2 regions of the Streptomyces sp. NPDC054757 genome follow, and region 2 is predicted to be linked to the other one. Evidence: predicted binding sites of a transcription regulator. Region 2 holds the regulator's gene; the other holds the start of a gene.

The links. The regulator HrcA, encoded in region 2, represses chaperone genes, less so after heat shock. The targets are predictions, from matches to a motif close to TTNGCACTCNGNNNNNCNGAGTGCNAA.
Region 1: groES (co-chaperone GroES) is a predicted target of HrcA. The motif match lies at 2,691-2,717, and genes of this name have one in related genera.

What each region holds. Positions count from the first base shown of each region.
Region 1 covers NZ_JBSHBW010000001.1:372,026-376,979, forward strand. The annotation lists gene ACWGKJ_RS01615 (hydroxyacid dehydrogenase) at 1-115, shown strand, start outside; gene groL (chaperonin GroEL) at 501-2,123, opposite strand; gene groES (co-chaperone GroES) at 2,236-2,544, opposite strand; gene ACWGKJ_RS01630 (THUMP-like domain-containing protein) at 2,940-4,166, shown strand; gene ACWGKJ_RS01635 (hypothetical protein) at 4,343-4,708, opposite strand.
Region 2 covers NZ_JBSHBW010000027.1:5,832-10,785, reverse strand. The annotation lists gene ACWGKJ_RS27045 (DUF3097 domain-containing protein) at 1-468, opposite strand, end outside; gene ACWGKJ_RS27040 (MBL fold metallo-hydrolase) at 479-1,324, opposite strand; gene hrcA (heat-inducible transcriptional repressor HrcA) at 1,482-2,492, shown strand; gene dnaJ (molecular chaperone DnaJ) at 2,493-3,629, shown strand; gene ACWGKJ_RS27025 (nitronate monooxygenase) at 3,854-4,930, shown strand; gene ACWGKJ_RS27020 (16S rRNA (uracil(1498)-N(3))-methyltransferase) at 4,927-4,954, shown strand, end outside.

The DNA.
Region 1 (4,954 bases), on a different contig from region 2:
CGGGGGTGAGCTGCACCGGATGGCCGACCAGGCTCTGGATGAGCTCGAACGGTACGCGTCGGGGCGGGAGTTCGCGGATCCGGTACTTCCCTCGGACCTGACGCACTCCGCCTAGTCGAGGACAAGGCGGGACAGAAGCGGGGCGAGCCGGGGCCGAACGGGCCAGACCAAGCCGGGCCTGGGCCGGGCCTGGGCCGGGCCTGAGCCGGGCCTGAGCCGGGCCTGGGCCGGGCCTGGGCCGGGCCTGAGCCGGGCCTGAGCCGGGCCTGGGCCGGGCCTGAGCCGGGCCTGGGCCGGTCCGGGCCCCCGGATCCCGGGCCCGGACCCTGACCACGAGCCGTAGTCCAAGGCCTGCTCCCCGTACCCCTACCCCTACCCCTACCCCAAGGCCCCTGCTGCCCAGCCCCCGTACCGCCTGAGACCCGTCCCGTAACACCGCGAGGCCCGGCGCCCCTTCATTTCGAAGGGGCGCCGGGCCTCAGACGTGCGTCAGGTCAGCCTCAGTGCGAGTGGCCGTGACCGTGGGCCGCCTCGGGCTCCTCCTCCACCGGCTTCTCGACGACCAGGGTCTCGGTCGTGAGCAGCAGCGAAGCGATGGACGCGGCGTTCTCCAGCGCGGAGCGGGTGACCTTGACCGGGTCGATGACGCCGGCCTTCACCAGGTCGCCGTACTCACCGGTCGCGGCATTGAAGCCGTTGCCCTTGTCGAGCTCGGCGACCTTCGAGGTGATGACGTAGCCCTCAAGGCCGGCGTTCTCGGCGATCCAGCGCAGCGGCTCGACAGCGGCGCGGCGGACGACCGCGACACCGGTCGCCTCGTCACCGGACTTGCCCAGGTTGCCTTCGAGCACCTTGACCGCGTGCACCAGAGCGGAGCCACCACCGGAGACGATGCCCTCCTCGACCGCGGCGCGGGTCGCGGAGATGGCGTCCTCCAGACGGTGCTTCTTCTCCTTGAGCTCCACCTCGGTGGCGGCACCGACACGGATCACGCACACGCCGCCAGCCAGCTTCGCGAGGCGCTCCTGGAGCTTCTCGCGGTCCCAGTCGGAGTCCGTGGACTCGATCTCGGCCTTGATCTGGTTGACGCGGCCCTGGACCTCGTCAGCCTTGCCACCGCCGTCGACGATGGTGGTGTCGTCCTTGGTGATGGTCACGCGGCGGGCGGTGCCCAGCACGTCGAGACCGGCCTGGTCGAGCTTGAGGCCGACCTCCTCGGCGATGACCGTGGCACCGGTGAGGGTGGCCATGTCGCCGAGCATCGCCTTGCGGCGGTCGCCGAAGCCGGGGGCCTTGACCGCGACCGCGTTGAAGGTGCCGCGGATCTTGTTCACGACCAGAGTCGACAGGGCCTCGCCCTCGACGTCCTCGGCGATGATCAGCAGCGGCTTGGAGCTGCCCGCCTGGATGACCTTCTCAAGGAGCGGCAGCAGGTCCTGGATCGAACCGATCTTGCCCTGGTGGATCAGGATGTACGGGTCGTCGAGGACGGCCTCCATGCGCTCCTGGTCGGTCACCATGTACGGCGAGAGGTAGCCCTTGTCGAAGGCCATGCCCTCGGTGAAGTCCAGGTCCAGGCCGAAGGTGTTCGACTCCTCGACGGTGATGACACCGTCCTTGCCGACCTTGTCCATGGCCTCGGCGATGAGCTCACCGACCTGCTTGTCCTGAGCGGAGAGACCGGCGACAGCGGCGATGTCGGACTTGTCATCGATCGGGCGGGCGGTCGCGAGGAGTTCCTCGGACACAGCCTTGACCGCGGCGTCGATGCCCTTCTTCAGGGAGGCGGGCGAAGCGCCGGCGGCGACGTTGCGCAGACCCTCGCGGACCAGCGCCTGGGCCAGCACGGTGGCGGTGGTGGTGCCGTCACCCGCGATGTCGTTGGTCTTGGTCGCCACCTCCTTCACCAGCTGCGCACCGAGGTTCTCGTACGGGTCGTCGAGCTCGACCTCACGGGCGATCGTGACACCGTCGTTGGTGATGGTGGGAGCGCCGAACTTCTTGTCGATGACGACGTTGCGGCCCTTGGGGCCGATCGTCACCTTGACCGTGTCGGCAAGCTTGTTGACGCCGCGCTCAAGGGCGCGACGGGCGTCCTCGTCGAACTTCAGGATCTTCGCCATGGAGCTGATTCAGTCCTCTCAAAACGAACTGCGCCCCCGGGTGCCCGTCACTCGTTGTGCGAACACAGCAGATGCGGGGCCAGGGGCGCAGATCAAGAAATACGTCGGTGAATTACTTCTCGACGATCGCGAGAACGTCGCGAGCCGAGAGGACGAGGTACTCCTCGCCGTTGTACTTCACCTCGGTCCCGCCGTACTTGCTGTACAGCACGACATCGCCGGCCTTGACGTCGAGCGGAAGACGCTCGCCGTTCTCGAAGCGGCCCGGACCCACGGCCAGGACGACGCCCTCCTGGGGCTTCTCCTTGGCGGTGTCCGGAATGACCAGGCCGGAGGCCGTGGTCTGCTCGGCGTCGAGCGGCTGGACCACAATGCGGTCCTCGAGCGGCTTAATGGCAACCTTGGAGCTGGTTGTCGACACGATCCGGTCTCCCCCTTCGGAGATCTCACGGGGTGAACTGTCTGAGTGGCGACCGGATGGATCCGTCGTCGCGGGTGCCGGACCGGCCCGTCGCCAGATTTGGCACTCTCCCGTGGGGAGTGCCAGAACTGAGACTAGGACGGCAGTTAGCACTCGGTCAAGCGGAGTGCCAATGAGCCCCGGCCATGTCTGCTGCGGCTTCCTCCTCCCGGCCCCGGCCGGGGGCGTCGTGTGCCGTGTGGTGTGCGCCGTGCGCCGTGTACCACTCAAGGCCTCACCGGACGTACGGCTGCGCCCGCCCGCACCACGCCGGGCACCGCCCCCACCGCATCCGGCCCCCATATCCGGCACCATCCGCACTACCCGAAGCCACCCGGATCACCCACACGAACCACATGAACCGCATCACCCACAATGGACGGGTGACCGACCTCGACGCCTTCACCACGCTGTTCACCGATGAGGGCGCCGCCCTGCTCGCCTCGCTACGGGAGTACGACCCTTCCCAGGAGTTGGCCGTCGCCACCCGGCTGCGCCGCACGTACCCCACCGAGCTGGTCTCCACGGCCCTCGCCCAGGCGCGCCTGCGGCAGCGGGCCGTCCCGAAATTCGGCGCCGACGACGCGCACCGGATGTTCTTCACGCCCAACGGCGTGGAACAGTCCACACGTAAATCCGTCGCCGAGTACCGCGCCCGCCGCTTCGCCGGCCTGGGCGTACGCAACGTCGCCGACCTGTGCTGCGGTATCGGCGGGGACGCGTTGGCGTTCGCCCGCGCCGGGATCTCCGTACTGGCGGTCGACCGTGATCCGCTGACGGCCGAAGTCGTACGGGCCAACGCCGCCGTCCTCGGGCTGAGCAGCCTGATCGAGGTGCGGTGCACAGATGTGTCACAGGTCGTCACAGATCCGTACGAAGCGGTCTTCGTCGACCCTGCACGGCGTGGCGGGCGGGGCCGGATCTTCAACCCCGAGGCGTACTCACCGCCGCTGTCCTGGGCCACGGGTGCAGTGACCGACCGAATCGCCTCCGGTCCGTCGCACGGGACAGCGGGCGCTATCAAGATCGCTCCCGGCATCCCGCACGAGATGGTCCCCAGTGGCGCCGAAGCGGAGTGGATCTCCGACAGCGGTGACGTCAAGGAAGCGGTCCTCTGGTTCGGCACGGAACCGGGGCTGCGCCGCGCCACCCTGCTTCCGTCAGGAGCCACCCTCACAGACCGCGGACTCCCCGACCCCGAAGTACGGACGCCGGGCCGGTATCTGTACGAACCGGACGGCGCCGTCATCCGCGCCCATCTCGTCGCCGAGGTGGCCGAGGAGCTCGGCGGCGGGCTCATCGACGAGACCATCGCCTACATCACGGCGGACGAACTGCGCCCGACGCCGTACGCGACGGCCTACGAGATCACGGATGAACTCCCCTTCGGCCTGAAAAGGCTGAAAGCCCTGTTGCGAGAGCGGGAAGTCGGGAACCTCACGGTCAAGAAGCGCGGCTCGGCAGTCGAACCGGAGGAGGTACGCCGCCGGGTCAAGCCCCAGGGACCCAACGCGGCCACCGTGATCCTCACCCGGGTCGCGGGCGCGCCGATGATGCTGATCGGGCAGCCTGCCGGTTCCTGACGGGGCGACAGGGCCTGTCGGAGCGACAGGGCCTGACGCTGCTCCCTGTGTCCCTTCGGCTCTCTCCACCGGGGGTGGGCCTCGTCAAGCCGGGTCTCATCAGCCAGGGCCCCGTCAAGCAGGGCCGGCGTTGCCGGTCGGCGGCCGGTCGTGGCAGGCCGGTCAGGCCAGGTCGGTCAGGCCAGGTCGGTCAGATCTTCCGCGTACACCTGGGACAACGGCTGCGGACCCACGTACTGCTGACAGTTGCAAACCCCTGGCTCGAAGCTCAGCGGCTTCTTGTTCTCATCCCAGGACATCGGTACTTCGACGGTCTCATGGCACTTTCCCTGCCGGTCGTGCTTGGCGAGGTGGTGTGTGCAGCCGCAGACCGGCTCGGGCGGTTTGTTCGCCGCCTCGATCTCCCTGCGCTCCCGCTCAGCTGTCTCCAGCCGCTCCATCCGGCGCTCATGGCGAGTGCGCAGCGCGGTGCGGCCCGTATCCGCGACCCAGCCGAAGCCGCCGACCATGAAGAATATGAACACCCACCAGAACCAGCTCACTTGCGGCCCTTCCCCCCGGCCCGTGCGTTCCATCCTTCAAGGTTACGCGTACAGGCACCAAGCGCCGAAGAGCCGGTCGGCAATCCGGATCCGAATTGCCCCGGCGGGCAACCTGGGCGTGCTGGGGGCGGGTGTGCTGGAACGGGGGTGGTGGGGTCAGGGGTGGTGGGGTCGGGGGTAGTGGGGTCGGGGGTAGTGGGGTCGGCTTGCTGAAGTCGGGCGGGCCGGGCGATCGGCCACTGTCTG
Region 2 (4,954 bases):
GGCGAACTCCGCGACGATCCCGGGCAGATCGTCGATGCCCCCCAGATACTCGACCACGACCCCCTCGATCCGCAGATCGTCGCCCCACACCCGCTCGACCAGCTCCGCGTCGTGGCGCCCCTCGACATAGATCCGCCCGGCCCGCGCCACCCGCGCCCGCGCGCCCGGCACCGCCAGCGAACCGGACGCGGTCCGGTCGCTGCGCCGGGGCGCCGCGGTGGGGCGTACGAGTGTGACCGGGCGGCCCTCCAGAAGGAAGGCGCGCGGCCCCATCGGGAACACCCGGTGCTTGCCGAAGCGGTCCTCCAGGGTGACCGTCGGACCCTCGGCCGTCTTCTCGCACCTGATCACCGCACCGCAGAAACCGGTGGCGATCTCCTCGACCACCAGATCCGGCTCGGCCGCGACCTCGCGGGCGGGTGTCTGCTTCTTCCACGGCGGCGTGAAGTCGGGGCTGTAGCTGCGCATTCCGCAGACGCTACGACACCCCGGGGCGCGCTGCCAGCATCCGCCGCTGAGCACGGACGAACGCGGCGTCGACCACGGCCCCGTGCCCCGGTACGTACAGGGCGTCCTCGCCGCCCAGCGCCAGCAGCCGGTCCAGCGCGGCGGGCCAGCGCCCCGGCATCGCGTCCGGGCCCGCCTGAGGCTCGCCCGACTCCTCGACCAGATCACCGCAGAAGACGACGGTACGGCCGCCCGGCGCCCCCTCGGGCCTCCCGCCCGGTCCGCCGTGCCCACCCGGCCCGCCGTACCCACCCGACTCGCCGTGGCCCGGCCCTCCGCTCCCGCCCGGGACGAGCAGCGCCAGGTCGTGGCCGGTGTGGCCGGGGCCGCAGTTCACCAGGGTGACCCTCCGGCCGCCCAGGTCGAGGGTCAGCTCCCCGGAGACGGGATGGTGCGGGGCGACCAGATGCGCCACCGCCTCGGCGGCCTCGGCCGCCGGGACCCCGTGCCGTACCGCGTCCTCGCGCAGTGCGTCGGCGCCGCGCGAGCCCCGGGTGAGCAGCGCCTCCGTCCCCACCGCCCCGTACACCTGGACGCCTGCGAACGCGGCCGTGCCCAGCACATGGTCGAAGTGCGGATGGCTCAGCGCGACATGGGTCACCCGGCGGCCCAGCGCCGCCTCCGCGCGCAGCCGGACCTCCCGGCCCTCGCGCAGGGTCGCGCCCGTGTCGAAGAGCAGCGCGCCGTAGCGGCCCGCCACCAGCCCGGCCGTGGCGTCCCAGCGCGGGAGCCGGCACCGGCCCACGCCGGGCGCCAGATGCTCCCAGCCGGAGTTTTCCCAGGAGGAGATTGTCCAAGAGGGGTCAGTGGCGTCCATACCCCGACGTTATCCCCGCCCGGCGGAGACCGGCGCGACCGCGCGACAGGCCGCCCTTGCCAGCGGTGAACCCCTCCGCCGTACACTGGGACGCTGCTGGCACTCGAACATTCCGAGTGCCAGGAAGGTCCGGATCGACAGCTGGAGGTGTGCGCGGGTGCTCAGCGAACGCAGACTCGAAGTGTTGCGCGCCATCGTCCAGGACTATGTGGGCACCGAGGAGCCGGTCGGTTCCAAGGCGCTCACCGAGCGGCACCGGCTCGGTGTCTCACCGGCCACCGTCCGCAATGACATGGCGGCCCTGGAGGACGAGGGATTCATCGCCCAGCCGCACACGAGCGCGGGCCGCATCCCCACGGACAAGGGGTACCGGCTGTTCGTCGACCGGCTCGCGGGGGTCAAGCCCCTCTCGTCGCCCGAGCGGCGCGCCATCCAGAACTTCATGGACGGCGCCGTCGACCTCGACGACGTGGTGGCCAGGACCGTACGGCTGCTGGCCCAGCTCACCCGGCAGGTCGCCGTGGTGCAGTACCCGTCGCTGACCCGTTCCACGGTGCGGCACGTGGAACTGCTCGCGCTGGCCCCGGCCCGGCTGATGCTCGTACTGATCACGGACACCGGACGGGTCGAACAGCGCATGATCGACTGCCCGGCGCCGTTCGGTGAGACTTCTCTCGCGGACCTCCGCGCCCGGCTCAACAGCAGGGTGGTGGGGCGGCGCTTCGCGGACGTCCCACAATTGGTGCAGGACCTGCCCGAGTCCTTCGAACAGGAGGACCGGGGTACGGTTTCCACGGTGCTCGCGACCTTGCTCGAAACGCTGGTCGAGGAGACCGAGGAACGGCTGATGATCGGCGGAACCGCCAATCTGACGCGATTCGGACATGACTTCCCACTGACCATCAGGCCGGTGCTGGAAGCGCTTGAGGAGCAGGTCGTGCTGCTCAAGCTGCTCGGTGAGGACTCGGGCATGACCGTACGCATCGGGCATGAGAATGCCCACGAGGGCCTGACGTCCACATCGGTCGTCGCCGTCGGCTACGGTTCGGGCGACGAGGCAGTCGCCAAACTCGGCGTGGTCGGACCGACCCGCATGGACTACCCCGGAACGATGGGAGCGGTACGCGCAGTGGCACGTTACGTCGGACAGATCCTGGCGGAGTCGTAAGTGGCCACGGACTATTACGCCGTTCTCGGCGTGCGCCGCGACGCTTCCCAGGACGAGATCAAGAAGGCATTCCGGCGATTGGCGCGCGAGCTCCACCCGGACGTCAATCCCGATCCCAAGACGCAGGAACGCTTCAAGGAGATCAACGCCGCCTACGAGGTGCTGTCGGACCCGCAGAAGAAGCAGGTCTACGACCTCGGGGGCGACCCGCTCTCGCAGGCGGGCGGCGGCGGAGCCGGCGGCTTCGGCCAGGGCGGCTTCGGCAACTTCTCGGACATCATGGACGCGTTCTTCGGTACGTCGTCCCAGCGCGGGCCGAGGTCGCGTACGCGGCGCGGCCAGGACGCGATGATCCGGCTGGAGATCGACCTCAACGAGTCGGCCTTCGGCACCACGAAGGACATCCAGGTCGACACCGCTGTGGTCTGCACGACCTGCAGCGGCGAGGGCGCCGCCCCCGGCACCTCGGCCCAGACCTGCGACATGTGCCGCGGCCGTGGCGAGGTCTCACAGGTCACCCGGTCCTTCCTGGGTCAGGTCATGACATCGCGGCCCTGCCCGCAGTGCCAGGGCTTCGGTACGGTCGTGCCGACCCCGTGCCCCGAGTGCGCGGGCGACGGGCGCATCCGCTCCCGCCGCACCCTGACGGTGAAGATCCCGGCCGGTGTCGACAACGGCACCCGGATCCAGCTCGCGGGCGAGGGCGAGGTCGGCCCCGGCGGCGGCCCCGCCGGTGATCTGTACGTCGAGATCCACGAGCTGCCGCACGCGGTCTTCCAGCGGCGCGGCGACGATCTGCACTGCACGGTGACGGTCCCGATGACGGCGGCGGCGCTGGGCACGAAGGTGCCGCTGGAGACGCTGGACGCGCTGGAGGAGGTCGACATCCGGCCGGGCACGCAGTCCGGCCAGTCGATCCCGATGCACCAGCGCGGCATCACGCATCTGCGCGGCGGTGGCCGTGGCGACCTGATCGTGCATGTCGAGGTGCTCACCCCGACGAAGATGGACGCCGAACAGGAGCGGCTGCTGCGGGACTTCGCCAAGATGCGCGGCGAGGAACGCCCGACCGGCCAGTTCCAGCCGGGGCAGCAGGGGCTGTTCTCCCGGCTGAAGGACGCGTTCAACGGGCGGTAGGCGGGGGTTGTTCTTCTGCCGGGGGTCCGGGGGTCGTCCCCCGGGGGATGCGGTCGGCCGGGGCAGCAGGGGTTGTTCTCCCGGTTGAAGGACGCGTTCAACGGGAGGTAGCCCGCGGTTGTTCTTCTGCCGGGGGCCCGGGCACCCGGGGGCCGACGCCCCGGCGGTCGTCTTCGGGCCGCCACCGATTCGGTGCGGTGCGGAGGACGTGGCACGATGCGGTCATGTCCTCCGTACTCGCCGATCTCTGCCGATATCCGATCGTGCAGGCCCCCATGGCGGGCGGTGCTTCAGGCCCGCAGCTCGCCGCAGCCGTCTCCGAGGCCGGCGGTCTCGGGTTCCTCGCCGCCGGGTACAAGACCGCGGACGGCATGTACGAGGAGATCAAACAGCTGCGCGGGCTGACCTCGCTGCCCTTCGGCGTGAACCTCTTCATGCCGCAGTCCGAGAGCAACCCCGACCCGGCCGCCGTCGAGGTCTACAGCCACCAGCTCGCCGGTGAGTCCACCTGGTACGAGACGCCCCTCGGCGATGTCCACGGCAGCACGGACGACGGGTACGAGGCCAAGCTGGCCGTACTGCTCGACAACCCGGTCCCGGCCGTCTCCTTCACCTTCGGCTGCCCCTCCCGTGACGTGCTCGACGCCTTCGACCGGGCCGGCACCTTCACCATCGTCACCGTCACCACTCCCGAGGAGGCGCAGACCGCCCAGTGGTGCGGTGCCGACGCGGTCTGTGTGCAGGGCATCGAGGCGGGCGGCCACCAGGGCACCCACCGCGACGACCCGCAGAACGACGGCACGGGCATCGGGGTGCTGTCGCTCATCACGCAGGTCAGGGAGACCGTGCAGCTGCCGGTCGTGGCGGCCGGCGGGCTGATGCGCGGCGCCCAGATCGCCGCGGTGCTCGCGGCGGGCGCGGACGCGGCCCAGCTCGGTACGGCCTTCCTGGTGTGCCCCGAGTCCGGGGCGAACAGGCTGCACAAGCAGGCCATGACCAATCCGCTCTTCGTCCGCACGGATCTCACCCGCGCGTTCAGCGGGCGCCCAGCGCGCGGCCTCGTCAACCGCTTCATGCGCGAGCACGGCCCGTACGCCCCCGCCGCCTACCCCCAGGTGCACTACCTCACCGCCGGACTGCGCAAGGCCGCCGCCGGGGTGGGCGACGCCCAGGGCATGGCGCTCTGGGCCGGGCAGGGCCACCGCCTCGCCCGGGAACTGCCCGCGGGACAGCTGGTCGAGGTGCTGATCTCCGAACTGGCAGCCGCCCGCGCGGTGTTGGCCGGGGGCGACGCGTCATGACCGCCCCGGTCTTCGTCGTCGAGA